One region of the Ponticaulis profundi genome, then DNA from elsewhere that is predicted to be linked to it. Evidence: riboswitches for the same ligand, from Rfam matches in the RefSeq annotation. Region 1 holds a riboswitch; the other holds the start of a gene.
The links. A riboswitch is a leader RNA that binds a small molecule or an ion and turns the genes downstream of it on or off. The one in region 1 is predicted to bind cobalamin.

Region 1 (15,907 bases):
AGAAATTATGGTTGATCCTAACATGGAAAGCAGCCGAAAAACACATTTGACTTCAGTTATTCCCAGGTTTTGGGCCAAAGCCCTTGCGGGTCATCTCGCCCCAGCTTTCCGATCCTTTCAGATACTGCCAGGTCCCCAATATGCGCCAGAAATTATTGATCTGCCGATAGCCGAAGTTTTCCAGGATCGCGATGAGGGTCAGAAGGAGTAGATGGCGCACACGCGGAAAGCGTTTCAGCTGAACCTCCTCCAATGCCAGCGAGCAGACACTGACGGTGATGCCAAAGGTGAAACTGACAGCGAGGTAGGCAAGCAGGTACTCAATGGACAGAATCCCGGTCAGCCAGAATACCGGGATGAGGATATAGCCCAGCACTTCGACGATTGGCCCCAGCACATCGATGAAGAAGATATTGCCAAACCCGACGACGCCGACGCGGCCATAGCGCGGGTTGAGGAACATGCCCGCATGGCGGAAAAAGGTCTCCAGTGACCCTCTGTGCCAGCGCGCGCGTTGCCGACGCAGAATTTTCAGCGTCTCTGGTGCTTCTGTCCAGCAAACGGGTTCCGGTATATAGGCGATCCGGTAGGGTCGTTTTGACTGGCGGCAGTATTTGTGAAGCTTGATGACCAGTTCCATGTCTTCGCCGACGGTTCCGCGCTGATATCCGCCGACCTCAATCACCGGTGCACGGCGAAACAATCCGAACGCGCCCGATATGATGGTGAGCGTTCCCAGCTTGCTCCAGGCAAGCCGTGCCATGAGAAATGCACGCAGATATTCGATGACCTGAAACAGGGCGAGCGGGTTGGTTGGAACTCGAACTTCCGTGACGCGGCCGTCTTCAATGCGACTGCCATTTGCCAGTCTTACGGTCCCGCCGACGGCGATGACATTGCCAGGATCATCGATAAAGGGCCGTACAGCGCGGATCAGAGAGTCCGATTCCAGAATGGAATCGGCATCCATTGAGCAGAACACGGGTGCGCGGGACACATTGATCCCTGCGTTCAGAGCGTCCGCCTTGCCCCCATTTTCCTTGTCGATCACGATCAGGCGGGGGATACGCGGCGCGCTGTAAATGCCCCGGATCGGTTTGTGATCAATGTCGGTCGGGAAGGCCCGGGAAAGCGGTTGCAGATCAAAAGCGTCCTTCAGCGTCTGAAGGGTGGAATCCTTCGAGCCGTCATTGATCACAATGACTTCGAAAGCGGGATATTCCAGAGCCAGCATGGAGCGGACGCTGTCCACGATGGAGCGTTCTTCGTTATAGGCGGGCGACAGAAGGGCGATTGGCGGGGCGAGGTCAGCATAGCGTTTCCACAGCAGAGCCAGTCGGTGAATCGGCGGATTGGCGGTAAGCTCGCGCGCAGCCAGTATCAATTGAAGGATATAGATTGTGTTCTGTGCGAGCCCGACAAGCACAATGAACAGTGTGGCCCAGGCGGCGATGTCTGACAGGGAGCCGATTAGCCAGTCCGTCATGTGTAAAGCTCCTCATCCAGAATGAGCGCTGCGGTTCGCGAGGCAATCCGGTCTTCCGAATAATCAGCAATATCAGACAGCACAGACCGGCCCTGATCACCGAATGTCAGAAGGGCTTTGGCCGCGCGGAAGCGTACATCCCAGGCCCGGTCACCGATCAGAAGCGCAAGCTCATTTATCAGGGCACGCAGGCGAAGCAGCCCCACCGCGTCGGCCGCCTCGGCGCGGACCTCCTGAACCGGGTCTTTCAATGCGTCTGAAATGATACCGATCTCATCGGGTATAATCCCAATTGTGCCAATGGCGTCGAGCGCGGAGGCCCTGACCAGCGGGGAGGCGTCGCGCGCGTCTCGAATAAGGACGGGAAGACTTTCGGAAATGGCCAGAATGCCCAGCGTCTTCAACATCATGGCGCGAACATAGGGTGGGTCATATGCGATGCGGGCGCGCCGGACGAGCGGCTCGGGATTGATCCGGGCAACAGCTGTGAACAGCCCGGCCATGTCGATGGAGATGTCCTGACTGTGCAGGTCGAACTTTCCGAGGAAGTCCGCAAGCTCGGGTTTTGCCCCGGCAGACAACAGAGCCTGTGCAATCAGAATGCGCTGGCCCAGTGGGCCGGGTCTTTCAAAAGCTTTCCAGAGGGCATCGCGCACCTGGGGTGTGGGGAAGTAGGCCAGCGCTTCGGCAGCAACGATCCGAAACCGCGGATTGGAGCTGCCGAGCAGTTTGATCAGGCGTGGTTCAATCTCAAAGGCAGCGAGGCGTCGAATGAAGTCATCCAGCATGGCACCGCGAACCATGGTCGATGTTTCGACAATGGTCTGCGCGACCACGACACTCGAGCGGGTGAGGCGCTGCAAAACGGCGCTGTCTTCTGTTTCCGGACCGGTTATCAGCAGATGTTCGACGAGGTCAGATCGGGCGATTTCCCGGCGGCGGCTGAAGGCGCTCGAAATGACGCGGTTTATGATGAGCAGGCTCATGAAGATGACGGAAAAGAACGCCATCGAAAGAGAGATGTACCAGAGCAGAAGAAGTTCTGCCTGAAGCATCAGAACCGCCAGTTTGTCGCCAGAACCAACCCTGTGCGATCATAGGCGCCGCGTTCTTCGGTCAGCGCCACCACCTGGAAGCCATGGGTCTCAAACTGGAAGCGTGCGCCGATATGATAGCTCTTCACATCAACCGTCACACCCTCTGACGTCTCTGGCGAGTCTGCATAACCTGACAACAGTCGTATTGTGTCTGTCACCTGCCATGCGCCATCGAGCGCATAACCATTGCGACTTTCATCTGTTTCGTCTGACAGACCAATCAGGCGGGCGCCGATGCGATAACGGTCATTATCCAGTCGGAGCTGAAGACCGGCGCTCGCGCTCTGCACATCTCCGGATGCGAAGCTGGCCGTACTGGCGCTGATCTGGCCCCAGATTTCCAGGTCACGCTGGCTGCTGCTGACCATTGGGAAATCTCCGCCAGCCCGGAACTCGAACTCGGGACGGAAATCGCCGTCCGGTGCCCCGCCGAGCGACATGTAAAGAAGCGCTCTGTTATCCAGACTGTGTGTCAGGCCAGCATGCAGGAACAGGTCAGTGTTATCGAAACGACGCGCATACTGCAGACCGGTGGTGAGCGTGGTCGCGTCGGACAGGCGATAGCCAAGCGATAGCGCGCCTTCCGACCAGCCGGGCAGATTTTCGGTCAGCTCGCTATAACCAATGCTTGCATCCGCGCGCCAGCGTGGGCCGGATGCGGCGCTGTCGATTTGGGCTCGCAGCGCGTTTGCGTCTTGTGAGGTGCCCGCGCGTTCCAGATAGGATTGGGCTGCGGACCGGTTGCCGCGATACCATTCCACGCGTGCCAGTCCCAGATAGGCGTCTTCGTAGTCGGGTGCGATACGGAGCGCGCGCTTTAATGCCTCTTCTGCCTCGTCCAGTCTTTGCAGGTTGAGATAGGTGAGGCCGAGCTGAACCCAGGCGTCCGAATTATCAGGGTTTTCCTGTGTCAGGCGCTGAAAGATATCGACAGCCCTGTCGAGCTCACCAGCGTAACGCGCGCGCGTGCCGTCTTCAAAGGAGATGTCTTCTGCGGCCTCAGCCGTGCTCGCCAGTGCGAAGAGAGAAAGAGCCAGAAAGAGGGCGCCGGGCTTCATGGAAGCTCCACTTGTCGTGTTTGGTCCAGACCTGTGTCTTGCGGGGTGAGCGTGCAGGTGAGACGAAAACAATTGGTTAACAAAAACGGACCGCCTGCTAAGCATTTTTACGTTCAGGCCGTCATCTGTGGGTAAGTCAGCTTACAATTCCCGCAACGTCGCTATAACACGTCGCTATGACAGTTTCTCTCATTCTTGGTGGTGCGCGGTCAGGCAAGAGCCGCCGCGCACAATCGCTCGCCGAAGCGCATGTCGGCCCGCGTGTGTTCATCGCAACGGCTGAAGCAATGGACGACGAGATGACAGCGCGGATCGCTCAGCATCAGGCCGATCGCGGAGAGGAATGGACCCATGCCATCGAAGCGCCGGTTGATCTGGCAAATGCCCTGACCAAAGCTGAAGACATCGGGCGGGTCATTCTGGTCGACTGTCTGACCGTCTGGTTGTCGAACCTGATGTATCATGAGGTCGACCTGGATTCTGCAACCGATGCGCTTCTGAAGACGCTTCAGGCCGCGCGCACGGATATCATACTGGTCACGAACGAGGTCGGGCTGGGGCTGGTGCCGGAAACACCGCTCGGGCGCGAATTTCGTGATCTTCAGGGACGACTGAACCAGCAGGTTGCCGGGATTGCCGATCGGGTCGAATTTGTTGCAGCAGGTCTGCCGCTTACGCTGAAAGGCTGAGTTTCAAAGCTCCGACCAGCCTGTCCTGGTCGCGCTCAGTCTCTGGCAGACCGATGCGAAGATGGTCGGGCTGATCTGCAAACCGTCGGACATACACCCCTTGAGCACACAGCTTTTCCCAGACCTGATGGGCGCTCTCGATATGGACATAGCGGAAGAGGTCCGTGCCGGTGATGGTGGCGAGGCCCAGCGCGGCGAGTGCCGCATCAAGTGCTTGGCGCGCCGTCGCCAGACGCATGCGCGTTGCGTCCTGCCAGTCTTTGTCCTGATAGGCGCGCGTTCCAATGGTCAGGGCCGGGCCGGAGATTGGCCATACCCCCAGCGCCTGTTTCGCTGGTTTCAGAATAGATTGCGGACCAAGCAGGGCGCCAAGCCGCAAGCCTGCCAGACCGTAGAATTTTCCAAACGAACGCAGGATGATGAGGCCATCAGCGCCAGCGTCGGGCGTTATTCCGTCACCGTTTAAAAGCTCACCATAGGCTTCATCCAGAATGAGCCAGCCGCCTCGCCGGAGCATCTCGCCATGGAAGGCCTTCAGGGTGTTGAATGACCAGAGCCGTCCATCCGGATTGTTCGGATTGCAGAGCACCAGTGCCTGCGCATCTGAAGGGATCTGGCTCGGATCCGTCATGGGAATGACCTTGCGCCCAGCGTCCCGCCAAACGCTCAGATGGTCTCCATAAATGGGGTGCGGCACGGCAATTGTGCCAATGTTCAGGAGCTGAGGGAGCAGCCTGATCGCAAGTTCACTGCCCGGTACCGGCAAAACGCAGGACGGGTCGCATTGCCAGGCGTCCGCCATGGCGGATCGGCAGGCCTCTGTCATGGTGGCTGTGGGTAAATGCGTAAGCGCTGCTGCGGGCCATTCTGTGTGCGGATAAGGCCAGGGATTAATCCCCGTCGACAGGTCCAGCCAGGGTGAGGGCGCTTGCGGGAAGCGGTGCCTGATCTGGTCGAGCGCGCCGCCATGAATGGGATCATTGATCATGCAGTCACCATTTGGGGCAGGGCGATCACGGCCATCAACAGCCCAGCAAGGCTCATGGCTTTCAGATAGAGCGATAGTCCATCCCTGATTGTTGTACCATGTGGATCAGGGGCAGAGCCATTCAGCCAGGGCTCGTCAGCCTGATGGTTTTCATATTGGCGGGGGCCCGACAAGCGAACGCCCAGCGCGCCGGCCATGGCGGCTTCCGGCCAGCCGGCATTGGGAGAGCGATGCTTGCGGGCATCGCGAAACATCATTGTGAAGGCGGATCGCTTGAGAGAGGCTGCGGCAAACAGAATGCCGGTCAGTCTGGCCGGGATCAGATTGGCAAGATCATCCAGACGCGCAGCAAACCCTCCGAATGCCTGATAGCGGTCAGATCGATGTCCGATCATGGAGTCCAGCGTGTTGATCGCCTTATAAGCTGCTATGCCCGGAAGGCCGAAACAGACACCCCAGAAGAGCGGAGCGATGACACCGTCCGACGCATTTTCCGCCAGGCTTTCCAGACTGGCCCGCGCAATGCCGGCTTCATCGAGTTGAGACGGATCGCGTCCGACAATCATCGAAACGGCATGGCGTGCGGCATGGAGATCTCTAAGGATAAGCGGAGCTGCAATGGCGGAAACATGGGAATAAAGACTGCGCGATGCGATCAGGCTGGATGCGATCAACGCTTCGAGCCCCAACGCCCAGAGCTTGTCTGGCAACAGAATGGAAATGGCGAGCCCGAAACTCAGCGCAACACTAATCGCGATCAGGCTTGTCAGGGCGCCAAAGAGATATCTCTGATGATGACTGAAGCCCGTTCGATTGAGACGCGTTTCGAGGGCTGAGATCAAGGCTCCCAGCCAGACAACGGGGTGAGCGATCCGGCGATAGAGCCAGTCGGGCCAGCCAAGCGCAGCTTCGAGGCCGAAGGCCGTCAGCATGAGGGGTGCGCTCAACAAGATGCGTTAGGCGTCCAGCCGGGCGTTTCAGCAAGCGCGAGGAAGCGTTCGAAATCGATATGAGCGTCAATGCCATCCGCCAGTGTATCGAGTGCGGCTTCTACAGCTTCGCCATAGCTCTGGTCTGCGAGCTCGTTTGCGCCATGTTGTTTCAGCCAGCGCTGGCGGAAATCGTCATTGGCAAACAGACCATGGACATAACACCCGGCAAGTCGCCCATCGGCGGACACCGCGCCGTCTGGTCCATCCGGCAGAGTGAGAAAGGGGCGTGCTGTGTCTGGTCCGGTTGTCCGTCCGGTATGGATCTCATAGCCCGTGAGCGGGTCGCCGCTCCCCGCTTCGTAAGCGGTGACTGGGCGTACACGCTTATCGCCGGTCATGCGGGTCTCCAGGTTGAGAAGTCCAAGGCCGGGTGCGCTTCCGGCTGGCCCATCTACTCCGTCCGGGTCATGCACCCATTGGCCAAGCATCTGATACCCGCCGCAAATGCCAAACACGCGTCCGCCGGTTCGGGCATGTGCAAGGATATCATGGTCCCAGCCCTGTGTGCGCAGGAAGTCCAGATCGCCCAGCGTGGATTTAGTGCCAAACAGCATGATGATGTCGGTGTCGCGCGGAATGGCCTGACCGGGTGGAATGAAATCAAACTGAACACCCGGCTCGGTGCGCAACGGGTCGGCGTCGTCGAAATTGGCAATTCGTGACAGCATGGGCGCTGCGATCTTCAGCGTGCCGCTTGTACGGGCCTGTGGCCGTTCGAGGGAGACGGCGTCCTCTGCAGGCAGACGGCTTGCGGCGCTCAGCCAGGGGATAATGCCGAGCGAAGGCCAGCCGGTTTCTGCTTCAATGGTTTTGACACCATCCTCAAACAGGCTCGGATCACCGCGAAACTTGTTGATGAGGAAGGCACGGATCATTGCAGCATCGGCTGCCTCGATGACGGTCCTGGTGCCAACCAGCGCGGCAATGACGCCGCCGCGATCAATATCGCCGATCAGGCAGACAGGGACACCGGCGGCGCGGGCAAAGCCCATATTGGCGATGTCGCGTGCCCGCAGATTTGTCTCTGCAGGGCTGCCAGCCCCTTCGACGATCACAAGGTCATAGTCTGCCGTGAGACGGTCAAAACTTTCCAGCACGCGGCCAAGGAGCTTGTGGCGTTCGGTCATATAGAGCGATGCTTCCTGTGCGCCGACAGCTCGCCCATGAACGACGAGCTGGGAGCGCCGGTCCGTCTCCGGTTTCAGGAGGACAGGATTGAAGTCCGTGCGAGGTTCCAGTCCGCAGGCAAGCGCCTGAAGTGCCTGTGCCCGGCCAATCTCGCCGCCATCAGAGCAGGCGGCAGCATTGTTCGACATATTCTGTGGTTTGAAAGGCGCAACACGTAGACCGCACCGACTTGCGAGGCGGCACAGCCCGGCGACGATAAGGGATTTGCCGACATCCGAACCGGTTCCCTGCAACATGATGGCGCGACCGGTCATCTCAGAGCGCTCAGTTCATGTTCATCGAGCGTAATCCAGTCGCCGAAATTGAGCTTGTACTGCCAGGCATTCTCGGCGTTGATCTCTGCGAGCAAGGCGCGGATAATCCCGGCATGGCAGACAATCAGCGTGTCTTCGCTGAGATCCGGCAAGTCAGCAAGAAAGCTGCGGACGCGTGTTGAGAGATTCGCCACGGATTCACCCCCATGGGGTCTGGCGTGATGGAAGTCATCGGCCCATGCGTCCAGTTCGGGACGGGAAATGTCGTTCCAGGCCTGGTTTTCCCAGTTGCCAAAATTCATTTCCATCAGTCTGGGGTCGACAAAAACCGGTATGCCCCGCGCAGACGACAGATGCGCTGCGAGGATATGGCAGCGCTGAAGCGGGCTGGTATAGAGCCGTGAAAAGCCTGGCAGCGTTTCGTAAAGACGCTGAAGCTGCGCTTCGAAGTCTGACGCAAGTGGCAGGTCGGACTGCCCGTAACAGATGCCTTCTGCAATGTCGGGCTGTGTATGACGTAACAGGATCAAAGCCATGCGAGCGCCCCCAGATAAAAGCCAATCTCGCTGATTTGCTGGGTCGCGCCGAGTGCATCGCCTGTATAGCCGCCAAGCTTGCGCTCATAGAACAAACGTATCAGCACATGTCCTGCGATCAGGCCGACCAAAGCACAGGCCAGCAAGGGGAGTGACCAGCCGGTAAGGCCCAGTCCGATCAGAATGAGCGCCGTAAAAGCAGCGAGGAAGACAAGTCCCTTGGTGCCAACATCTGAAGCGACCGGTTTGGCTTTGCCCTCAAAGCGGACATACCGGCTTGTGACCATGACCATCACAGCGGATACGCGGCTGAGGCCATGGCCCGCAATGAGCGCGCCGATGGCGAGCGGAAGCGACAGCGCGGACAGTGTGAAAACCTTGATCAGCAGAATGGTCACAAGCGCTGCTGTTCCATACGTGCCGATGCGGCTATCTTTCATGATATTGAGAGCGGCCTCTCGTGTGAGCCCGCCACCAATGCCGTCAAAGGTGTCAGCCAGTCCGTCTTCATGAAAGGCACCGGTCAGAAGCAGGCTCGCAGCGGTTGAGATCAGTATAGGCAGAGGCGCGGGAAGCGCCAGTGCGCAGAGGTAATAGGCAAGAGCCGCGACGCTTCCGATCAGCAAACCCACAAGCGGATAATACCGGGTGGAGCTTTCCAGGCGCTCCGGTGAAAACTCATCGTCTTTCAGAGCGATCGGCAGCCGGGTCAGAAATTGCAGTGCCAGAAGAAAGCGAAGCCATTCTTCGCGGATCTGGCGCATCAGGCAGGTCCGCTGACGCCGGCATCGCTGAAGCTTGCCATATCTCGCAACATGGCTGCAGCAGACTTGACGATGGGCCATGCCAGCAATGCGCCTGTGCCTTCACCCAGTCGCAGGCCGAGATCCAGCAGGGGCTCGACATACATGGTCTTGCAGACGAGCCGGTGGCCGGCCTCATTGGAGACATGGGTGAAGATCATGGCGTCGCGCGATGAGACATCCATGCGCTGCGCACAATAGGCTGCGCAGGTTGCGATAAAGCCATCCACGAGGACCATCCGGCCCTTTTTGGCCGCACCGATCATGGCGCCGGCCATTGTCGCGATTTCGAACCCGCCATACTCCAGAAGCGCGTCTTCCACGCTGAGCCGGTCCGGTGTTCGTCTGGCGGCGCGCTCCAGAATAGAGAGTTTGCGACGCAGGCCTTCATCATCCAGCCCTGTGCCGCGTCCCGTGAGACTTTTCAGGCTTTCATCGGTGATTTTGGACAGGATCAGCGTGGCTGCTGAGGTGTTTCCAATGCCCATTTCGCCGAAGCAGAGCGCGTCAAAATCGCCGTCTCCGGCGAGCTGCGCGCCGCTTGCCAGGGCCATGTCGAGCTGTGGTTTGCTCATGGCTGGTTTCTGCGCACTGTTTTCTGTGCCGTCGCCAAGACGGCGCGAGATCAGGCCGGGATGTTCAATCGGTTCGCCATACACGCCGGTATCAACAACACGCACCTGAACGTTATTGGTTCGCGCAAAGACATTCGCAGCGGCGCCGCCAGTGAGAAAGTTCTGTACCATCTGGCGCGTCACGGCCTGCGGATAGTTTGAAACACCTTCCCGTGCGATGCCATGATCTCCTGCAAACAGGATCAGGCCGCAGGTTTCAAGCCTGGGTGTAAGGGTGTTCTGAAATCCGGCAATCTGGGCAGCAAGCTTCTCAATCCGGCCAAGCGAGCCGACCGGCTTTGTTTTCATATCAATGGCTGCCTGAATGTCTTTCGACGTAAGTTGTGTCGCCAACGGGGCGGTCTCCCTGACTCATAGGTTAAACCGCCCCTGTGAGGAGGCGGCTGTGTCCAGTGTGATGTCGCCGCTACGGTGTTCCGCTCTTTCGACTGTGACCCGGTCGAGAAGAGGGGCGACGTATGATGGCAGGTCTCCTGGCTCCCGTTTCATCGCTTGGCCGCGCCTTCCCGGATGAGATATCTTACATCCAGTGGCAAATGAGCGGCTTTGCTCATCGGTTACAGTTGCGGGCACAGCTGCCGACTTTGCTCGAAGAGCATCACGGCATTCCCGTTTTCATTTCCCTTGCGGGAAAACCATCATGAATCATCCCATAAAGACTGGGGTTTCGCGGGTCCAGTCAAAAAAAGGCCGGGATGAAACCATCCCGGCCTTTGATATTGTTTGCTCGTGTGATCGCTTAGTCAGCGTTGGCGAGGACCGGGCTGTCTTTCAGGCCCGCACGTTCCAGAATGTCTTTTACAGAACGCTTCTCACCAGCGATTGGCGCGCTGAGGACGAGGGTTGCAAACTTGTCCCGTTCAGCATCGATCTTCGCAGCAAGGTCTTCTGGAATTTCCATGTTTTCCAGCTCGTCCTTCGCAATGCCGCCGCGTGTTTCGAGAACGTGCTCAAGCAGCATGGTGCGATCTTTCAGAATCCAGACCTCTGACATGAGAGCCATCAGCATGCGGCCAAGATCAGTGACGCTTTTCTCGTCGAGATAATTTCTGTCCATTACGCCGCAACTCCCTGTTCTGCGGTTGTTGTCTCGGGTTTGCGAGCACGTGTGATGTATGGATATCCACCCTGACCAATGGCGTAGGCTTCAACCTTCTCAAAACCGGCTTCTTCAAGCATGTCTTCGAGGCTGGATTCCAGAATGGTCGAGAAGAATGGCTCTTCGCGGTGGTCCGTATCCCAGTCCAGCAGGACGGCCTGGAACAGGCTGACAGCGCGGAAAGGTGGCGGGTCAGACAGGACGATATCGCCGCCTGGCTTCATGATGCGGAACATCTCCTTGAAGAGTTCCTTGTTCGCCTTAGGTGGCAGCTCGTGGTGAAGCGCATAGGTGATGACGCCGTCGACGCTCTCATCCGGCTCGCTTGTCGCTGTCGAGTCTTCCAGTTTCAGGTGAACCGGGAATTTCTGCTTGTTGGCGAGCATATAGCCATTCTTCAAAAGCAGAGGAGAGAGATCGGAACCATAAAGCTCTGCGTCCGGGAATATCTTGTTGATCGCGCCGAGGGTAGAGACACCGCCGCAGCCTGGCTCATAAATGCGCTCATAGCTTTCTTTCGGAAGCTGGCGGATTGCGGAAGCGCGTTGCTCGATGATGTCGTCACCATAGCCAACGGCCGCATAGCCACCGAAGCGGAAGATGAGCGGACCGAGACCGAAAGCGAACAGCGGGCCGTAGAGGTCATAGCCATCCCAGCCGCCTGGCTCGAGGTGCCATTCGACGCGGTCATAATATTTTGGCGGTTCGATTTCGTTGGAAACGTCCAGTTCCGAACCTTCGACCGGTTCCACCTTCATGTTCATGAAGGCTTCGAAGTTTTCGCGACGCTCTTCGATCGCGGGAATGCCGCGGTTGAAATTCTCTTCGGCGACATAGCGCTGAAGAAAGCGCTCCATACGGTAATCCTTGTCTGACAGGCAGATCTCACGTGCGGCAGCAATACGCTTGCGCAGGTCGGCCTTGTCCGGATTTGTGTCGGCTTCATGCTCTGCAGAAAGCTTCTGGGCTTCCGGGTTCGCATGGAATGTGTCTGAGGCAATGCTGCGCAGATAGCCCGAAGAATACTTCTGGATCGAGCCCAGGATTTCGAGGCCGGATCGACCGCGCTGGCTGAGGGAGAAATCAGGCGCCGCTTGTGAGCCGGAGCTCGAGCGGTCGATTTTCGTCATGAAAGTCATTGGTTCATCCGTTTTGTTTATGTCTTTTTCGAACGAAAGGTATGCTGCCTGTCGCGTGAGTATTTCTGCCTGGCGTGACGCCAAATACCACACAATCAATAGGGATAATCGCTAGGCGAATAAATGTGCATGCATGGCGTTTCGCCAGCACACTCTTACGAACTCATTTAATCGATGTCGGAACAATGTCCACTTTCGTCGACAGCCGAACAGACCATCAGCCAAAGAAAAACGGCACCGATGAGGATCGGTGCCGTTAAGTTGGAGAATAGAGCTGAAAAGCTGAGTCTTTCCAGCTCTGTGCTCGGGATTAGTAAGAGAAGGACACCGTCACACCAACTGTACGACGCTCACCGAAAGAAGGGGTGATCGTGTTCAGAGATGGGATCAGGAAGGAGCTGTCGATGTAGTATTCGTCGAACAGGTTCTTCGCGAAGAAGAACGCCTTCACATTGCCGCGCTCAATACCGAAGCGACCGTTGACGAGCGTACGTGGCTCGATTTCGATCGTGTTGTCCGGCGTGATGTACATCTCGCTGTCATAGTTTACGTCGAGAGCCGCGAAGCCTTCGATGAGATCTGTGAGCGATTGACGGTATTCACCACCAACAGAGATAGAGAGTGGCGGTGTGCCTGGGATCTCGTTGCCGGAAACTTCACCATAAGCAGGGTTGTTCGCACCGTCACCGTATTCGGTTTTGGTGTAAGACAGGTTGCCGTAGAAGCTCCAGTTGTCTGTTGGGACCCAGCTTGTTTCAAGCTCGATACCTTTAGCCGTTGAGTCGCCAACCGAACCCCAGATGCCTGGAACCGCCTGATCATCGTCGCCGATGGTCACGTCATAGTTCTCAGGAACAACAGAGATCTGCTGGTTTTCCCATTTCGTGTAGAACACGGCAACGTTCGCGAAGAGGCGGCCGTCGAGGAATTCGTTCTTCGCACCGAGCTCATATGTCCAGTTGGATTCAGGACCGTAAGACTGCTCGTCTTCGGTGAGCGGCACTGTACCTGTGACGTAACCGTTGAAGCCACCTGATTTCACGCCTTTGGCAATCGAGCCATAGACCATGCTGTCTGGTGTGACGAAGTAGTTCAGGCTCACGCGTGGTGTGAACTCTTTCCAGGAGTCTGTGAGATCCGGAGCTTCGACGTCTGGGTCGAGGCCTGCATCTTCAGCAGCGTTGCGAGCCAGTTGGTCACGAACTTTGACGTCTGTGACCGTGTAACGGCCTTCAACGCTCAGGCTTGCCTGGCCGTCGAGGAAGTCGACCTCACCGCGAGCAAAGACAGCTTCAGTTTCGAAGACACGGTTCTGCAGCTGGAATGGCAGCGTCATCGCGTTCGGATCAACCGGGTTGGTCGACGTACGGTTCACTTCACCATCTGCAGGCTGAATGTTCAGACCGAATGCGAACAGGTCGTCAGCTTCAGACTGATAAACGCCGACTTCACCACGGAAGATGCCGCCATCGTCATAGTTCAGGCGAAGCTCGTGGCTCTTGAACTCGATCGTGCCGCCTTCGTGCTGGTTCTGATAAACAGCGAGGCCACCAAGTGGGTTATAGCTGTTCTGTGGGAACCAGAAGTTTTCAAGCGCTGTACCTTCGGCGTTACCGTAGGTGTAGTTCAGCGTGAACGCGCTGTTGATTTCCCATTCCGCACCAAGACGGTAGATCTCGGAGTCTGTGATCAGGTTTGGCTGAGGCACAGAGAACAGACCGCGTGGACGATCCGGGTTTGCACCAGACAGCAGTTCGCCTGGGTTCGTTGGCAGTGTGCCTGCGAACCAGTCGCCTGTGCCGAACTGGTTGGTTTCGCCAGCGTTCAGAGCCCATTCTTCAGCAACACCGCTCATTGTGTAGTGCGCGCGCTGCTCTTCTGTACGCTCGAGCTTCTGGTAAGAACCTGTGAATGTCAGATTGTCTGTTGGCGTGAAGACAACAGTACCGGAATAGGCTGTACGGTCATAACCACCGAAATGGTCGAAATCGTCGCCGTTAATGCCTGGATAGTTGTTTTCGATCGAACCGCCATACTCAGAGTTTGCGTAGAAAACGCGCGCCATGAGTTTGTCTTCAATGATTGGACCACCAACGCCGAGTTTGACTTCTGTGCGGTTGTAGTTGCCAACCGTGACAGAGCCGTCAGCTTCAAATTCGTTTGTTGGTTTCTTGGTCACAACGTTGATTGCGCCAGAGAAGGTGTTCTGGCCATAAAGCGCTGATTGTGGACCTTTGACGACCTCGATACGCTCCATGTCAGCGAGCGAGAAGTTCACCATGTAACCACGTTGCAGGTAGATGCCGTCAACGAAGACACCAACGTTACCAACAGCGTCCTGAACGTTCGCCTGAGCGAGACCACGCATGGTCGCAACGCCGTTAAAGCCTGTTACGAAGTCACGGAAAGACAGGCCTGGCGTGTAAGCTGCGACGTCGTCGAAGTCACCGATTGATTTTTCAAGCAGGTCTTCATCGCCGAGCGCCGTGATGGAAATCGGAACCTCTTGCAGGCTCTCTTCCTGGCGGCGCGTCGTGACGACGATGCTGTTCATGCGACGAGCGCCTTCTTCAGCAGCGACTGGCTCAGCAGCTTCTTGTGCGTGGGCGAGAGAGCCAGTTGCGTAGATTGCCGTCCCCAGGGCAATTGCGCTTACACTCTGTCGAACCATGCGGAATTTTGATTTGTTTACCACTTAAAACCCCATGTAGTTTGCGTCGTGCAACCCGCGTGCACGATTAACAAGGAAACGGATTTTCCCTGTCCGCATGAGATCGTCGGAGCAGAAAATCTGGAACAAGGACTTGGGAATTGTTCGTGTACCGAACAGAATTCGTGAAAGCGTAAAACAGATAGACAGAATTCTTCTGAATTCAGCGCTAACCTGTGACCTTTTTCTCACAGAGCCCTGGGTAAAGTGCAAAACTACGTTTGCACTCATCATGCGTTTTACGGATTTCTAAAATACAGTTGTATTCTAGATTTTGGTCTCTCGGATCACGCTCAGCATAGGCTCATCGCGCTCCACTTCGATACGTGACGTGGCATCGAGGATCATTGTGGGCGCATTTTCCGGGAAGACGCGTGTCCAGTTCGGAAGGCCCTCATGGTTCGGATTTCCGTTTCGGGCGAAACTGATCCAGGCGTCACTGACCTGTTGTTCGACATTCAACGCTTCAGGTCCACCGCCGGTTGCCTGAGCCTCTTTGGTGGCGTTGGCGAAGGCCATTGCGATTTCCGAACAGTGATAGGCACGCGGAAGGCCATCAAGGACGGGTGTCTGCCAGCAGTATTGATAGAGATAGGCTGGTGCGCCGCCAAGTGCAGCTTTCGCCCGGCACTGATCGATCGCGTTCTGTCGATTGAAGCCGCCTGCGCCAATGATTGCCGCCAGTGCGACGGGCTTTTCGTTTGGATAGACCGCGCGCGCGCTTGCCATCACGGCATCCGGGTCTGAGTAAGCGCGGGCGAGATTGGTCCGCAGTTCCTCGAACGTCATGTTTTCCGAAGGCGGGAAGAAAAGCGCCATATTGAATTCATGAAGTGTCGTGCCTGCCATCAGGGCGATGTCTTTTGAAACGCTCGCAGCCTCTTTTGAATAGGGGTTATGCGGCAGGCTGTTTGCCTCCAGACGCGGGGCCCAGCCGACGAGTGTCCAGATGTCGTTCGGGTTGCCCTGTGCTTTCCAGCGGGCGTTTGCCCGTTGCGCAGCCGCTTGCAGCTCTTTGAGCGGAACGGCCTGAAGCGCTTTGATATCCAGAGACGATTGAGACAGCTCTTCGAGCAGGAATTCGGCAAGCGGTCGGGTCATCGTTTCATCAAACGGCTCGACCTGGGAGCCGCTTTGAACAATTGCCTTATGGAAGAGGCCCTTTGCGGCGGGTGCGCCGCTCAGATGACTGATTTTCAGTCCGCCGCCTGATTGTCCGAAGACGGTGACATT
Region 2 (15,907 bases), on a different contig from region 1:
AAAACGGACTCTGCTGTTCGACTGACGCACGAACCAACCGGGATCGTTGTGGCATGTCAGAATGGTCGCTCCCAGCACCAGAACCGTGCGACAGCCTGGGAAATGCTGCGCGCGCGGATTTATGAAATGGAGCTTCAGAAGAAACGCGAAGCTGCAGATGCTTTGGAGAGCACCAAGTCGGAGATCGGCTGGGGGCATCAGATCCGCTCGTATGTTCTGCAGCCATATCAGATGGTGAAAGACCTTCGAACGAATGTTGAAACATCCGATACGCAAGGCGTGCTGGACGGTGATCTCGACCAGTTTCTTGCAGCGTCTCTGTCACACAGTCTAACATCTGCTGCAGACGAAATGACAGAAAGCTAAACGTGATCACAGGTCGCTTGTGGGTAAATATGTGCTCGCAAAGTGACTATTCTGATATCTTTCGCTACGTAAACTCAGAAAGTCGCAAGTCAGGTCTTTTGATTTGCGACTTTAGGGCATAGGTGTGCGGCTCTCGAGGAGAGCTGTCATGTCCCAATCCGTCAAACATAAATGGTATGAAGATGTCGTCGCGCTGCTGGTCGGTGCGCTGCTGATTGGGATGGGCGTCATCGTTTTTTCTGAGGCAAAAGTTCTGACGGGCGGCGTATCGGGTGCCTCTCTCGTTTTGTCCTATGCAACGCCTTTCACCTTCGGCCAGTACTTCTTTGTACTGAATGCGCCATTTTACATTCTCGCTGTGATGCGGATGGGCTGGCAGTTCACGCTGAAGACGGTGGTTGCGGTAACTCTCGTCTCCATCTTTCCAACTTTTGCGAAAGACTGGATCTCCCTGGAATTTGTCCATCCTGCATTCTCGGCCATTTTTGGCGGTGCGCTTCTCGGCATGGGAATGATTGCTCTGTTTCGACACCGTGCCGGGATTGGTGGTGTCAGCATTCTTTCTCAGTTCCTGCAGGACAAGAAGATCATGAATGCAGGGATTTTTCAGCTGGTCACCGATTTGTTCATCCTGTTGGCTGGCGCGTTTGTGGTGCCGCTGGAAAACCTTTTTTATTCGGTTCTGGGTGCGATCGTTCTCAATCTGATCATTGCCATCAATCATCGCCCTGGACGGTATTTCGGGTCCTGACGCAGACGCGCCATCGGACTTGATCCGAATACTGCGCAGTTGACTTCACTTCCAACTTAAAACAAAACCCGCCGCAGATGGTGCCTCTCTTTTGGGAGGCTAAGAGGGAAGCCGGTGTGAATCCGGCACTGTTCCCGCAACTGTAAGCTGGGAGCTTGCGGCCACATAGCCACTGGAAAACGTTTCCGGGAAGGCGGCTCGCAAGCGCTGATCAGCAAGTCAGGAGACCTGCCATCGCGTCGTTCGTCCGGAGACCGGGAAAGTCTCAGCGGGCGGGAAAGAAGCAGCGCGGGTCCGCGCCTTTCCTCTGTAGCGACAATCCAGCAAGGCCTGGCCGCCCGCACCCCGTTTTCGGGGTGAGGTCAGATATGTCGTTATGAGATGCACTCTTCACGGGCGGTGGTGCATTAGGAAAACTTGTATGCGTACAAATGTACTGCTTTGCGGCGTTGCCGCGCTTGCGCTTGGACAGGTCGCAAATGCTGCGCCAGCAGATCTCAGCGAAACCCGTCTCGATACGGTCAATGTCGAAGGTTCACGCCTGAATCAGACCGAGACCGAAATCGGTTCCAGCGTCTCCATCATCACTGCAGATGATCTTGAGCTTCTGGGATTTGATTTTGCGATCGATGCTCTTGCGCTCGCGCCAGGTGTCACTGTCAACCAGAATGGCAGCATGGGCGGAACCGCTAGCGTCCGCATTCGCGGTAATGCGAGCGGTCAGACGCTGGTCCTGATAGATGGCGTGCCGGTCAATGATCCGTCCCAGGCATCCGGTGGTTATGAATTCGCTTATCTCGACCCGGAAAATATTGAGCGCATTGAAGTGCTCAAAGGCCCTCAGTCTACACTGTGGGGCACAGATGCCATTGGTGGCGTCGTGTCGATCACAACCAAGAAGCCGGAGCAGGACCTGGGTGGATCGGCTTTCGCAGAGGTCGGCTCTTTCAATACCGTGCGCGCAGGTGGTTCTGTCGGCAATGCGAATGATTTAGGTGACTTCCGCCTCGCAGTGACCGGGACAACAAGCAACGGCATTTCGAAGGCTGATGAAGCCAATGGCAATGACGAGCAGGACGGCTATGACAATCTGACGATCTCCGGCAAAGGTGGTCTGAATCTTGGAGAAAATGCACGTCTCTCAACAAGCATTCTGTGGACCAATGCCGAGTCAGAATATGACAGCTATGATGGCGGCGCACAGGGTAGCGTTTCTGATGGTGATGAGCGTACCGAAAACGAGTCGCTTGCAGCCAATATCGCGCTCGACCTGACGGCTTTCGATGGGCGTCTGGAGAACCGCTTCCTGTTCGGTTATTCCGATCTGGAACGTGAGAATTTCACTGATGGCGTTTCCAGCTATCTCGCAGAAGGTGACCGCCAGCTCTATCGTTATCAGGGCACGCTGAACATCAATGAGATGAACACGCTGGCCTTTGGTGCTGAGCGGGAAGAGACGAGCGCAAACGGTGATGATCGTGCGCTCGACAGCTTGTTTGCACTCTACGAGTTCAAGCCGGTTGAGTCGCTTACGCTGACCGGCGGACTTCGTATGGATGATGACGATGATTTCGGTTCGGAGACGACCGGCCGCGTCGCAGCCGCCTGGCGGGCAACGGATAATGTACTGCTACGCGCAAGCTGGGGGCAGGGCTTCAAGGCGCCAACCATTTACCAGCTGACATATATTTGCACCTTCTGTGGCCTGACTGAACCTAATGCGGATTTGCAGCCGGAGACGTCTGAAGCATTTGATGTCGGCGTGGAGTGGCGTTCGAATGATGGCCGCGCACAAATCGGCGTGACGTATTTTGATCAGGAAACCGAAAACCAGATCGATTTCGATTATTCGGCGGGTTACGCGAACATTGCGTATGTCGAGTCGCAGGGCGTTGAGATTACAGGTGCGTTTCAGGCCACAGACTGGCTGAATCTCACAGCGAACTATGCCTATATCGATGCAGAGGATGGTGATGGCAATGAGCTGACACGTTTGCCAGAGTCGACGGCAAATCTGACCGCTGCATTCGATCCTGAAGGTCCTTGGTCCGGTGCTCTTCACGTTCGCTATAACGGCGAGGAAGCCAATACCAATGGCACGACGCTTGATAGCTGGACGCGCCTCGATGTCACGGGCCGTTACGCGGTGAATGATAGTATTGAGCTGTATGGCCGGATCGAGAACCTGACCGATGAAGAATATCAGCAAATTCTCGGTTATGGCACGCCGGGCATTTCTGGCTCGGTTGGCGTGAGACTGCGTTACTAGAGCTGCATATTATGAGACTGGCGATCCTTTTTCTGGGTTTAGCAGCAGCGTGCTGCAGTCCTGCTACTGAAGTTAATGTCAGTGAGCCGGTCGAACCCATGCGGGTCGTCAGTCTGGATTACTGCGCTGACCAATATGTTCTGAAATTCGTTGACCGGTCCCGTATTCTCGCTGTGTCGCCGGATGCGGAATCAACGTTCTCCTATATGCGGGACTCTGCCGAGGGGCTGCCAAGTGTTCGCCCGCTTGCTGAGGATGTGCTCATTTTGAAGCCCGATCTCATCGTGCGCTCGTATGGCGGTGGCCCCAATGCCAGCACCTTTTTCGAACGTGCCGGTATTCCGGTCGTCGAGTTGGGTTGGACACCGACTCTGGAGAGCGTAATGGACAATATCGAGCGCGTTGCCGGTGAACTCGGCGCCGCCGAAAAAGGACGCGAGGTAACGGCCGATATGCGTTCACGGCTGAATGCGTTGAAGGCCTCCGGGGCGGGGCAAACCGCTATGTATATGACGCCTGCGGGTGTCACGACCGGGCCTGGATCTCTTGTAAGCGAATTGATGACGTCAGCGGGCTATTCCAATTTTGAAGAGACCTCGGGCTGGCATGCCATTCCGCTTGAGAAACTCGCATTCGAGCGGCCAGATGTTGTGGCCGCTGCCTTCTTTAATGAAAAACGATCGCACATGAACTCGTGGAGCGCGACGTTCCATCCGGTCGCCCGCGATCAATTGGAGCACTCGAATATCATTTCGCTTCGTGGTGAGTGGACAGTCTGCGGGGGCTGGTTCCTGTTGGATGCGATTGAAGCGTTGGCTGAGGGCGCAGAGCCATGAAAACTGACTATCTGCTTGTTCCGGTTCTTGTTTTCGCCAGTCTGATTGCGATTTTCCTTGCGTGCTTACTTGGTTCGACATCCATGCCTGTCGATCGCGTACTGCCTGCGCTGTTAGGCGTGGGGGCCAATGGTGATCAAATCGTAATCTGGCAAATTCGCCTGCCGCGGGCTTTGTCCGCATTCCTGGTTGGCGCCGCGCTCGGCATATCGGGCGCCGCGCTTCAGGGGCTTTTGCGCAACCCTCTTGCTGAACCGGGCGTGCTGGGTGTGTCAGCGAGTGCGACCTTTGGCGCGACCTTTGTTATCTATTACGGCCTTGTCGGGATCAGCGCATGGATGCTTCCTGTATCGGCGATTCTGGGGGCCTTGATCGCCACAGCTGTTCTCGCCATTGCTGCAGTTCGAACCCAGTCCGTTGTGACGCTGATTTTGGTGGGGGTTGGTATTTCCAGTTTCGCTGGCGCCGCAATGAGCCTCATCATGAATCTGGCTCCGAACCCTTTCACATTATCCGATATGATCAATTGGATGATGGGATCTGTCGCGAACCGGAGTTTTCGTGAAATCGGATTTTCCGTGCCGTTTATAGCAGCGGGTATGGGCATTCTGTTCTTCAGCCGGCGTGGGCTTTCGGCGTTGACGCTTGGCGAAGAGGCTGCAAGCGGCATCGGGCTGAATCTGACGCAGCAGAGAATTTTCGTTGTGATTGGCGCAGGACTGGCGACTGGAGGATCGGTAGCGCTAGCAGGTGCGATTGGGTTTGTCGGTATTGTAGCACCCCACTTTATACGGCCGTTCGTGCACCATGATCCGGCGCGTTCGCTGATTCCATCTGCGCTGTTGGCGGGTTTTATCCTGGTCGTTGCAGACATAGGCGTTCGCTTGCTGCCGACCAATAATGAACTGAAACTGGGCGTGGTTGCTGCACTGATTGGTGCGCCAGCCTTTGTATGGATTGCTGTTCAGAGACGAGGTTCCCGTGACTGATTTGCGTGTGAACAATTTGTCTGTTCCGGTCGAGGGCTGCCATCTTGTCAAAGGTGCGAGTTATACCCTGCGTCCTGGTGAACTAATCGTCCTGCTCGGACCAAATGGAGCGGGTAAGACGAGTCTTTTGCGGGCGAGCCTCGGCCTTATTCGGACGGATGGTGGGACAGCTGAGCTCGGCGATCAGCAGAGCCGAAAACTCTCATCTCTTCAGCGTGCAAAGCGGGTTTCCTATCTGCCCCAGACGCGGCCATTGGCCTGGCCGAACCGCGTACGCGATGTTGTGACCCTTGGACGTTTTGCTTTTGGCACGGCACTTGGTCGCCTCTCTGAACGCGAAGAGCAGGCGGTTATGCAAGCCATGGAAGCGTGCGACATTCAGCATCTGGCGGACAGGCAGACAAATACGCTGTCCGGCGGAGAACTGGCGCGTGTCCACCTCGCTCGGGCTTTTGCTGCTGAAACGCCGCTTCTGATCGCAGATGAACCGGTTGCTGGTCTCGATCCGCGTCATCAGTTCCGTGTGATGGATCTGTTCAAGGACTATGTGCGTCGTGGAGGAGGCGTTTTGGTGGTTCTGCACGACATCGCACTGGCTGCGCGTTATGCTGATCGTATGATCTGGATGCAGAGCGGTGAGATCGTTGCAGATGGAACGCCGCAAGAGACGCTGACAGAACAGCGTCTCGAAGAGATTTATGGGATTCGCGCCGAAGTGAATGGGCTCGATGTGCGCTTTTCAGGTGTGAGCTGAAGCGTCAGGCTTGATCGTCTTTTAGGATTGGCGCATCAAGCAGAGCCGTAGCGGTCTGCACGATATCGAGCAGTGTTTCGTTGGAGGTCCAGGTCGGGTGAGACTTGGTGTCATCGGCGCGCATCGATTCGCGTTGTGCGAGCAACAGGCCGATATAGGATGCGAAGAAAACATACCGTCGGCTTTGTTCCGCCTGGGTCAGATGCGGCATGAGACGCCTGAAGTGCGTGAGACAACGCTGATAGCCGGTGTTCCAGCGACCATCGAGTGTTTCATCAATGAAGCCGCTCTTGTAATATGAGACTTGTAGGATGAAGCGGTTGAAATAGTTACCGTAAATTTCATCATCGTCAGCAAAGCTCGCACTTGGCAAAACGATCGCTTTCACTGCATCCGTCAGCGTTTTCGGGCCACCTTCCGCTTCCATCGCATCAAGATAAACCTGGCGACGCGCTTCGATCCGGGCTGCGCCATCAATCAGGATGTCAGCAACGAGCTTGTCCTTAGTCCCGAAATAATATGCTACAACGCCAAGGTTACGCTGGTCTGCCGCGAGCGCAATTTCACGTACGCTGACATCATGAACGCCGCGTTCTGCAATGAGTTTTCGTGCGACCCGCTTAAGTTGCAAGCGTGGGCCAGCTTCTTCTTCTGGAAGCGAATGGAGCTGATTGACTTTCATTTGAAAGCAGATACACCTAAGTCAGACGACTTAACACGCACAAAATGCAAAAATTGCGACAAAGATCGTAAAAAAAGTGCGCGAGGGAGGAAAATTTGAGCCAGCTGTTCGAACCTTTCGAGGCGAAAGGTTTGCGATTCAAGAATCGCATCATTCACGTTCCAACGACTCTGAACATGTCAGATCCGCAAGGGTATGCGACTCGCCGTCTGGCGGCTGCTTATGGCGCGATTGCGCGTGGGGGATATGCAGCCACGATTGTCGGTGCGACCTGCGTGCGCCGCGACGGCCTGATCAACGAACGCATGCTTGGGCTGTATGACGAAGATTATGTCATTGAGTTTCGTGACACGGTTTCAGAGATCAAGAACAATGACTCGCTCGCGGGTATTCAGCTTTTCTATGGCGGTCTGATCCCCGGCCTCGGCACGACAGTGCCACTGAAGGACGGGAAGGGATGGATTCCCGATACCGTTTCCTGGGGGCCGAGCGACAAATACATTATTGGCAACCCGAAGCCCGGGGTCATTCCGACCGAAGAGTATGAGAACATTGTCGAAGCCTATGCCCAGGCTGCGCGTCGGTCGAAAGAGGCAGGTTTCGACTTCCTCTCTTTCCACTTCTGTCATGGCTCTCTGCCGCATGCGAACCTGTCTTTGCTGTCCAATCAGGGGCGGACAGATAAATATGCGGACCGGTTCCTGATGATCGAGGAGATCATCCAGCGCACGCAAGAGCTTTGTGGCAAGGACTATCCGATCATTCCGCGTCTGTGTGTGGATGAGAACCTAAAGGGCGGGTTCGATATTGAGTATTTCGCCGAGCATTATGCGCCGCGTCTGCATGCGCTGGGCATTTCGGTGCTCGATTGCACCTTCGGCTCCATGCTGATGGCGGAAAGCCGTCGTCAGGATATCTCTTCGAATGAGTTCATCGGTCCGAGTTTCTACACGCCGAAAGTGGTGAACAAGGACAACATTCAGACATTGCGCAAACTGTTGGTCGAGAAGGGCATTGATATGCCACTGATCGGGTCTGCCAATCTCATCACTCCGGACCATCTGCGCACAATGGTGGACGAGGCCGGTGCGGACTTTGCTGGCGTGTGTCGTCTGTCGCTGGATGATCCCGACTTCCCGAACAAGATGATGGAAGGGCGCGAAGACGAGATTCGCTTGTCGACGCATACCGGGGCTTCGCTGCTTCAGGGCAATATCTTTGGTAAAGGCTGGGCAGGCTCTGCGCAGAACCCAGTGTTTGGCCGCGATGATGAGTATCGGATTATCCCGACGAACCGTCCGAAAAAGGTGGTCGTTGTCGGCGGCGGCTCAGGCGGCATGGAGTATGCCATCACCGCCAAGGAGATCGGGCATGACGTTGTCGTGCTGGAGAAGTCTGACTCGCTGGGCGGCGCCATGGACTGGGCAGGTAATTATAAGAACCTGCCGAATATGGAAATGCTACGCAACCAGCCGAACTATCATCGCAAGATGATGGAGAAATGGGGTGTTGAAGCGAAGCTGGGCGTCGAGGCGGATGTCGACACAATTCTCGCAGAAAAGCCTGATGTGGTGGTGCTGGCAACGGGCGGAAAGCCTGCCATGCCGCAGATTGAGGGTCTTGAAGATGCGCTTGCGTCCAGCTTTGCCTGTACGATTGATGAGGCCATGGCCCGTAAAAATGCGCCGGAACTCGGTCAAAAAGTTCTCGTGTGGGGAGCAGGAGAGGGAGCCGAACTTGCCGTCGATCTGAAGATCGGCGGCAAGGAGGTACGCCTTCTCGATGTCCTGCCACAATATGTGCCGGCCAATTATATTGGCTCGCGGGTATGGGCTATCATGGCATTGATGCCGATCTATGGTGTGACCTTTGAAGGTAACCGGCTGCTGACCTCTCTGAAAGATGGCAAGGCGACCTTCCAGGACAGTGATGGCGGCGAAGAGACCATCGAAGCGGACAATATCGTCATCTGTCCGGGACGTGCACCGAACAATGATCTTGCTGACGCGCTGCGTGGTAAGAAGGTGCCGGTTCAGGTGATCGGTGATGCACGCATGCCGCGTTCCTACGGCAACGCGATCCATGAGGCAGCTTATCTGGTCCGCCAGCTCTAGAGCGAAGTTGAGAAGACTTGCGGAGAGGCTGGCATAGAACCGGCCCTCCGATGGGAGGAAAACATGTCGGGAAGACTGGAGAACAAGGTCGCACTCATCACCGGAGGGTGTTCCGGGATCGGCCTGGCGACCGTCGAGCGCTTCATCGCAGAAGGCGCGCAGGTCGTCATCGCAGATGTGCAGGATGAGAAAGGTCAGAGCCTCGAAAAGCGTTTTGCAAACAAGGCAATCTATCGCAATTGCGATGTAACGCACGAGGATGCGATTGCAGCAGCTGTGTCCGCGGCCAAGTCAGAATTTGGCGGACTGGATATCCTGTTCAACAATGCTGGCGCGGGCGGAACGCCTGCAGGCGTGATGGATATGCCCGAAGATGATTGGGACTTCGCCATGAACCTGTTGCTCCGCGCACCTATGCTGGGGATGAAGCATGCCGCGCCGCTGATGGCAGAGCGCGGTGGTGGCTCGATCATCAATACGGCATCGATTGCAGGTCTCGAGGCTGGGTGGGGGCTCGCTTATGGCGTGGCCAAGGCCGGTGTGATCCATCTGAGCAAGCTCGGTGCTGCAGATCTCGCAAGGCACAATATCCGCGTCAATGCGATCTGTCCCGGTGTGATCGTCACGCCGATTTTTGGCGTGACGGCAGGTCTGTCGCGTCCGGTCGCAGACCAGATGACAGGCCGACTGACCGAAGCAGCCGGCAAGATGCAGCCCATGCGTATGGCCGGTCAGCCGGAAGACATTGCATCGGCCGCGCTCTATTTCGCAAGCGACGACTCCAAGTTCGTGACGGGAACACACCAGGTCGTAGATGGCGGTATTACCGTTGGTCAGCGCATTTCCTGGGATGAGACGGCCATACTGCCGCTTCATGAGGCGATGATCGCCGCAATGCCTGACGCTGCAGAATAAGGACACTCAGCATGACAACAGCAGAACTCGCACCGCCAATTGCGCCGTTTGTCCAAAGAGATGACAGCGGAACGCCTTTCATCGTGGGCTCGAAATGTACATCCTGTGGCCATGTCTATATCGGCGAAAGAAGCGTATGTGCGAACTGCACGGCACGCGACCAGATGGAGCCTGTTCACGTCGCTGAGACCGGCAAGCTGTATGTTTACACCATCGTCCATCGGTCTTTTCCAGGCGTAAAAACACCCTTTGTCGACGTCATCGTCGATATGGATGACGGCTCACACCTGAAAGGAACGTTGCACGGCGTTGAGCCTGACGAGGCCAAAATTCCATTTGATCTGCCGGTGAAGCTCGTCTTCCGGGAAGAGACCCCCATCAACAAGCCCGATACCGCGTATCTCACCTACGCGTTTGCGCCGCTCAACGCGTAAGGAGACCCGACATGTCAGACGTCTATATTGCAGGAATTGATATGATCCGGTTCGGTCGATATCCGGACCGAACTGTGCCGGGGCTTGCCGCTGAAGCCGCGCTCATGGCGCTCGACGATGCGGGCCTGAGCATTAAGGACATGCAAGCTCTGTATTGCGGAAACCTTGGCCAGGCAAACGGGATGGTTGGTCAGCGAATGCTTGCTGAAATTGGCCAGACCGGCATCCCCGTGACCAATGTTGCAAATGCCTGCGCAACCGGCGCGACGGCGTTTCGCGATGCCTGGATGGCCGTAAAAGCCGGTGTCTATGACATCGTACTTGCTGTCGGTGTTGAGCAGATGGGTAAAGGCCTGCTCGGCGGAGGCGCAGGAGGACCGTCACCCGAAGGTCTGATCGGCTCGGGCACCATGCCAGCCATGTTTAGCCACGTCGGGATGGAGCACGCTCGCAAATACGGCACGACCTTTGATCAGTTTGCGCGGGTTTCCGTGAAGAACCACTGGCATTCGACGATGAATGAGAAGTCGATGTACCGGAAGGAGACACCGCTGCAGGAAGTCATGTCTGCAGAAATGATCGCCTGGCCGAACACCAAACTGATGTGTTCTGTCAATGTCGACGGGTCTGCGGCCGCTGTTCTGATTTCCGAAAAGAAAATGAAAGAGCTCGGTCTTACCGATCGTGCCGTTCGTGTCCGCGCGTCTGAAATGAGCTCAAACCCGTTTCAGGAACGTCAGATGGCGATGCCGGATTTCAGTGCTGCGACGCGCGTTGCGGCAGCATCCGCCTATGAGCGGGCCGGTGTGGGGCCAGACGATATCAATCTGATTGAGCTGCATGACTGCTTCGCAACGGCTGAGATCGTGCACTATGAAAATCTCGGCATCTGCAAGGATGGCGAAGCCGGGCGTCTGATCAATGATGGTGAAACCCAGCTTGGCGGACGTATTCCTGTGAATGTGTCCGGTGGTTTGCTTTCAAAGGGGCATCCGCTCGGTGCGACTGGGATTGCGAACATCTATGAGATTTCGACACATTTGCGTGGCCGTGCCGGTGACCGTCAGGTCGAAGGTGCGCGCATGGGGCTGACGCATGTTGTCGGCGGCGGCCCGGGAATGGGAACAGCCTGCGCGATCCACATTCTGGAAAAGGTGTAGGCCCATGAAGGATTTCAAAGACAGCGTCGCCGTTGTTACGGGCGGTGCAAGTGGTCTTGGGTTTGCCCTTGCGAAAGCTGCGCAGGCGCGAGGCGCCAAGCTGGTGATTGCCGACATCCGCGAAGACGCATTGGAGGCAGCAGAAGCGGAACTTTCCGGCGGTGGTGATGTCATGACCTTTCGCGTTGATGTGTCGAAAGGTGAGGAGCTGCAGGCGCTGGCGGACGCCACGATTGAGCACTTCGGCAAGGTCAATATGCTGTTCAATAACGCCGGGATCTTTGCCTCTGGCCTGACCTGGGAGACCTCCGAGGAGGAATATGACTGGGTGATCGGTGTGAACCAGAGGTCCGTCTTCAATGGTATCAGATCGTTCGTGCCACTCATGCTGAAGCAGAACGATCCGTGCCATGTGATTACGGTATCTTCCGGCGCCGGTATAACCGTAAATCCGGGCTTCTGTACCTACTCAATGACGAAGCACGCCGTGGTCGGTCTAACCGAGGCGCTTTACCTGGATCTCCAGGCGCAGGGCGCCGAGAATATCGGTGTGACCATTGTCATGCCAGGAATGTCTCAGTCAGGGATCATGTCTCCTGAGAAGACCACACCGAATGCCCTTCAGAAGGAAGTCGGGAATCGCAAATCGAATAACATCCTGAAGGCACTGGAAACCGTTATGCAGGCCGGTGTCGACGCAGGGCTTCCTGCCGACGAGCTCGCTGAAATTGTTTTTCAGGCGATCGAACGAGACGATCTTTATGTGCTGCCGGCCTTTATGGATGAAGGCAATCAGGCTTTCGCTGCGGCCGTGGCGATGGGACGTGCAACGGGGCAGAATAACTATCCACCTTTCACAGAAGCCTTTTTGCAGACATTAAAGGAAATCGAACAAGCCGGATAAGGCGCCAGAAGAGCGCCGCCGGATATATCGGGAGGAAAACGCATGCATGGTCTGAACGAAGACCAGATGATGATGCGTGATGTGGCCGCGAAGTTCGCGAAGAACGAACTCATGCCCATCGCCAATGACATCGATCTGACAGAAGAAACACCGGAATGGGTCATCAAACGTTGTGGAGAGCTTGGTTTTCTTGGCGTCTTTATTCCTGAGGAATATGGCGGGATAGATGCAGGGCTGACGACGGCGTGCCTGATCCTGGAGGAAATTGCAAAAGCCAGTCCCGCCTTCGCCGGTGTGCTGTCGGTCGAGATGATCCTCTGCCCGGAAACGGTTCGCTTATTGGGCAATGAAGAACAGAAGAAGCGACTGCTTCCTGCGTCTGCCAGTGGTGAACGGGTTATGGCTTATTCGCAGACGGAACCTTCCGGAGCAGCAAATATTGGCTTTCACCAGACGCGTTTGACCGAAGACGGAAACGGGTATCGGCTAAACGGTCATAAACTGTTCTGCACGCAGGGGCACGCGAAAACCTATCTGGTGATGTGCCGGACCGAAAAAGACGGTCAGCAGGGATATGGCTGCGTCATCGTTGAAGCAGAAGACGAAGGTTTCGACATTCAGAAATATGAAGACAAGCTGGGCTGGCGCGGCACGAATACCGGACCGATCGCCTTCAATAATGTGTCGATTTCGGCAGATGATATTCTTGGGAATATTCTGTCCGGAGGTCCGGATCACGGCCCAGCAAATCAAGTGAGCTTTATGGGCCACGCAGCGACATCACTCGGCTGTATGGAAGGCCTGTTCGATCTGACGATGGAGTATATCAAACAGCGTGAACTCTATGGCGAGTCCATGCTTCGTTTGTCTCCGATCACAGACCGTATGGCGCAGATTTTTACCAAAATCGAAGCCTGCCGGGCATTGCTCTACAGCTCCACAGCCCAGCATGAGGCGGGTACGATGACGCTTCCGATGGGCAGCGCCTGTAAGGCGTATATCTGCGATACGGCCTTCGAGTGTACGAGCCAGCTGCTGCAGATGTGGGGTGGCAGTGGCATTATGAACTCGACAGGTGTGAACCGATACATGCGGGATGCTCGCGCCAAGATGGTCGCCGAAGCGACGACTGAAATGCATCACTCAATTATTGCAACCGCGCTGGATCTGGGTGGCCCATTCGCCCCCGGCGCACGCCTTTGATTTTCCAGATTTGAGAACAGGACCCTTGTGATGAGCAACGCAGAAACCTTTCTTCATCCGTCCGAATATCCCGTCTCGCCGGTCATGAACGCTTTGGTGAGAGACTGGAACAAGCCGATTGTTGAGCTGGTTGGTGGCCGCAGCTGGACGGGCGGTGATATCATTATGAAGATCAGCCAGTTGACGCAGGCGCTTCAGGAAGCTGGCGTCAAAGGTGGTGCGCGTGTTGCCTTGCTGGCGGGCAATTCGATCGAAGTGCTTCTCCTGCACAATGCGCTTGGTTTTGCAGGCGGCTGCCTGGTCGCGATGCATCCTATGGGGTCAGCGGATGACCATTTGTTTGCGATTGAAGACGGTGAGGTCGATTTTCTGATCTATGACCCATCCAAGTTCGCCAAGCGCGTTGAAGAACTCCAGCAGCGAACGAACCGTTTGAAGTCGATCCTGTCGCTTGGTGATGGCAAACTCGGTGAGGATCTCCTGAAGCAGGCTGAGGCCAAAACACCTGGGCCTCTGACGGCTCCAGAGCTGCCGGATAACGCGATTACGCGGCTTTCTTACTCCGGTGGCACCACGGGAACGCCTAAGGCGATACCCGGCTCACCGCGAGTGGGCGCGATGGCGTCGCAAATCATGATGACGGACTGGGAGTGGCCGACTGAGCCGCGCATGCTGGCTGTGGTTCCTCTCAGCCATGCGGGCGGTAGTCTGTTTGGTCCGACCGTTCTGAAAAGCGGCACCATGGTTGTTATGACGAGCTTTGATCCGGCCGAGGTGATGCGCGTTATTCAGGAACACAAGATCACCTGCACCATGCTCGTGCCAACCATGATCTACGCCATTCTCGATCATCCGGATTTCGACAAATACGATCTCTCGAGTCTGGAAACGATCTTCTACGGTGCCTCGCTCATGTCGCCTGTGCGCTTGAAAGAAGGGATTGAGCGGATCGGTCCGGTGTTCTTCCAGTTTTATGGTCAGGCCGAAGCACCCATGACCGTGATGACACTTCGCCGGTCTGAGCACGATCCGAATAATTTGGAGAGGCTGGCGTCATGCGGTCGTCCGACGCCATGGTTGAATGTGGCACTGCTGGATGATGACGATCAACCCGTGCCGGATGGTGAGCCAGGGGAAATCTGTGTTCGCGGGCCACTGGTTATGGATGGGTATCTGAACCGTGATGAGCTGAACAAGCAGACGTTTTCAGGAGGCTGGCTGCATACAGGTGACGTTGCGCTGAAAGACCCGGATGGTTTCTATCGGATCGTTGATCGCAAAAAGGATATGATTGTCACCGGTGGTTTCAATGTGTTCCCGTCTGAAGTCGAAAATGTCATCGCTCAACATCCATCCGTGGCGCAGGTGTCTGTCTTCGGTGTGCCGGATGAAAAATGGGGCGAAGCTGTTCAGGCAGCTGTTGTTCTGCGTCCGGGAGCGCGTGTGGAGGCTTCTGAGCTGATCGCACTCGTGCGGGAACACAAAGGTCCTGTTCAGGCACCGAAAAACATTGTCTTCATTGATGCCATTCCACAGACGGCTGTGGGAAAGCCGGACAAGAAAGCCCTGAAAGCGGCGTATGCCGCTTAAAGAACATCGTCGAGCGCCTGAGCGACAAGCTTTGCCATGATCTTGTCTTTCAGGCCGTTCGGTTTGTCGAGTTTGATCCGCTCCATATGGTCCTGATACCGATCCGGATTGGCGCCGAAGATCGCCTTGAGGGCGAAACCGAAGCGTTCACCTGAAGCCATTTTCTCCTTCAGATGCGGCAAAGCCAGAGCGAGATTTTGTTCCAGGACGTCCATCTCTGTTCCGAACGGAAAGGCGGGTAGCACGTTCTGGAAAGGTGCCAGTGATGTCTCGATCATCTCGGGTGTGTTGTGGCGCCAGTCGTCTGGAATCTGGAAATCCTTGCGGAGTTTCTTTGAAGCCTTGGCGTCTTCAGCCAGCTGATCAAGAAACCTGCTGTCAGAGATCGCCAGCATGCGTTTGACGCATTCCTCATCGGTCTGGCCACGCAGGTCAGCGATGCCATATTCTGTGATGACGATATCGCGCAAATGGCGTGGGACGGTCGTGTGGCCATAGTTCCAGACAATGTTGGATTCGACTTTACCACCGCTCTCACGGGTCGATTTGAGCAAGATGACGGATCGGCCACCGTCGAGCTCATGCGCCTGGGAGACGAAATTATACTGGCCGCCAACTCCGCTGACCACGCGTTCGTCTTCCAGCGCGTCAGAAATCACAGCGCCGAGAACCGTCACTTTCATCGCAATGTTGATAAAGCGTGCATGCTGCCTTTGCGCGCGTTTTTCGTCCTCGCGGCCATAGAGCGCGTTGATGTCTCCAACGCTCGTCATGTTGATGCGGGAAAGGATGTCATTAGATGAGGCATGCAGTTTTTTGTAGAAGTTCTGTGGGCCGAGGAAGAAGCCGCCATCCAGCGTGACAGGGCGATCTGGATAAACCTCTCGAGTGAAGAGACCGGAGAGCAGAAGCTCAAACATACCCTGAGTGAACATTTCAG

Region 2: another riboswitch for cobalamin. It lies ahead of ACFQDM_RS16670 (TonB-dependent receptor plug domain-containing protein); the one in region 1 lies ahead of cobT (nicotinate-nucleotide--dimethylbenzimidazole phosphoribosyltransferase).

Annotation. Positions count from the first base shown of each region.
Region 1 is NZ_JBHSSW010000005.1:293,408-309,314, reverse strand. It holds gene ACFQDM_RS06500 (glycosyltransferase family 2 protein) at 53-1,486, opposite strand; gene ACFQDM_RS06495 (HEAT repeat domain-containing protein) at 1,483-2,541, opposite strand; gene ACFQDM_RS06490 (YaiO family outer membrane beta-barrel protein) at 2,541-3,641, opposite strand; gene cobU (bifunctional adenosylcobinamide kinase/adenosylcobinamide-phosphate guanylyltransferase) at 3,818-4,330, shown strand; gene cobD (threonine-phosphate decarboxylase CobD) at 4,314-5,318, opposite strand; gene cbiB (adenosylcobinamide-phosphate synthase CbiB) at 5,315-6,268, opposite strand; gene ACFQDM_RS06470 (cobyric acid synthase) at 6,262-7,752, opposite strand; gene cobC (alpha-ribazole phosphatase) at 7,749-8,288, opposite strand; gene cobS (adenosylcobinamide-GDP ribazoletransferase) at 8,279-9,052, opposite strand; gene cobT (nicotinate-nucleotide--dimethylbenzimidazole phosphoribosyltransferase) at 9,052-10,059, opposite strand; cobalamin riboswitch at 10,173-10,381, opposite strand; gene ACFQDM_RS06450 (hypothetical protein) at 10,466-10,783, opposite strand; gene ACFQDM_RS06445 (class I SAM-dependent methyltransferase) at 10,783-11,955, opposite strand; gene ACFQDM_RS06440 (TonB-dependent receptor) at 12,275-14,635, opposite strand; gene ACFQDM_RS06435 (carboxylesterase/lipase family protein) at 14,942-15,907, opposite strand, start outside.
Region 2 is NZ_JBHSSW010000066.1:151,577-167,483, forward strand. It holds one part of gene prfB (peptide chain release factor 2) at 1-366, shown strand, start outside; gene ACFQDM_RS16665 (YitT family protein) at 515-1,117, shown strand; cobalamin riboswitch at 1,179-1,366, shown strand; gene ACFQDM_RS16670 (TonB-dependent receptor plug domain-containing protein) at 1,539-3,386, shown strand; gene ACFQDM_RS16675 (ABC transporter substrate-binding protein) at 3,485-4,222, shown strand; gene ACFQDM_RS16680 (FecCD family ABC transporter permease) at 4,219-5,211, shown strand; gene ACFQDM_RS16685 (ABC transporter ATP-binding protein) at 5,204-5,965, shown strand; gene ACFQDM_RS16690 (TetR/AcrR family transcriptional regulator) at 5,970-6,647, opposite strand; gene ACFQDM_RS16695 (oxidoreductase) at 6,743-8,761, shown strand; gene ACFQDM_RS16700 (SDR family NAD(P)-dependent oxidoreductase) at 8,825-9,676, shown strand; gene ACFQDM_RS16705 (Zn-ribbon domain-containing OB-fold protein) at 9,688-10,110, shown strand; gene ACFQDM_RS16710 (thiolase family protein) at 10,122-11,270, shown strand; gene ACFQDM_RS16715 (SDR family NAD(P)-dependent oxidoreductase) at 11,275-12,174, shown strand; gene ACFQDM_RS16720 (acyl-CoA dehydrogenase family protein) at 12,217-13,377, shown strand; gene ACFQDM_RS16725 (AMP-binding protein) at 13,408-14,967, shown strand; gene ACFQDM_RS16730 (acetyl-CoA hydrolase/transferase C-terminal domain-containing protein) at 14,964-15,907, opposite strand, start outside.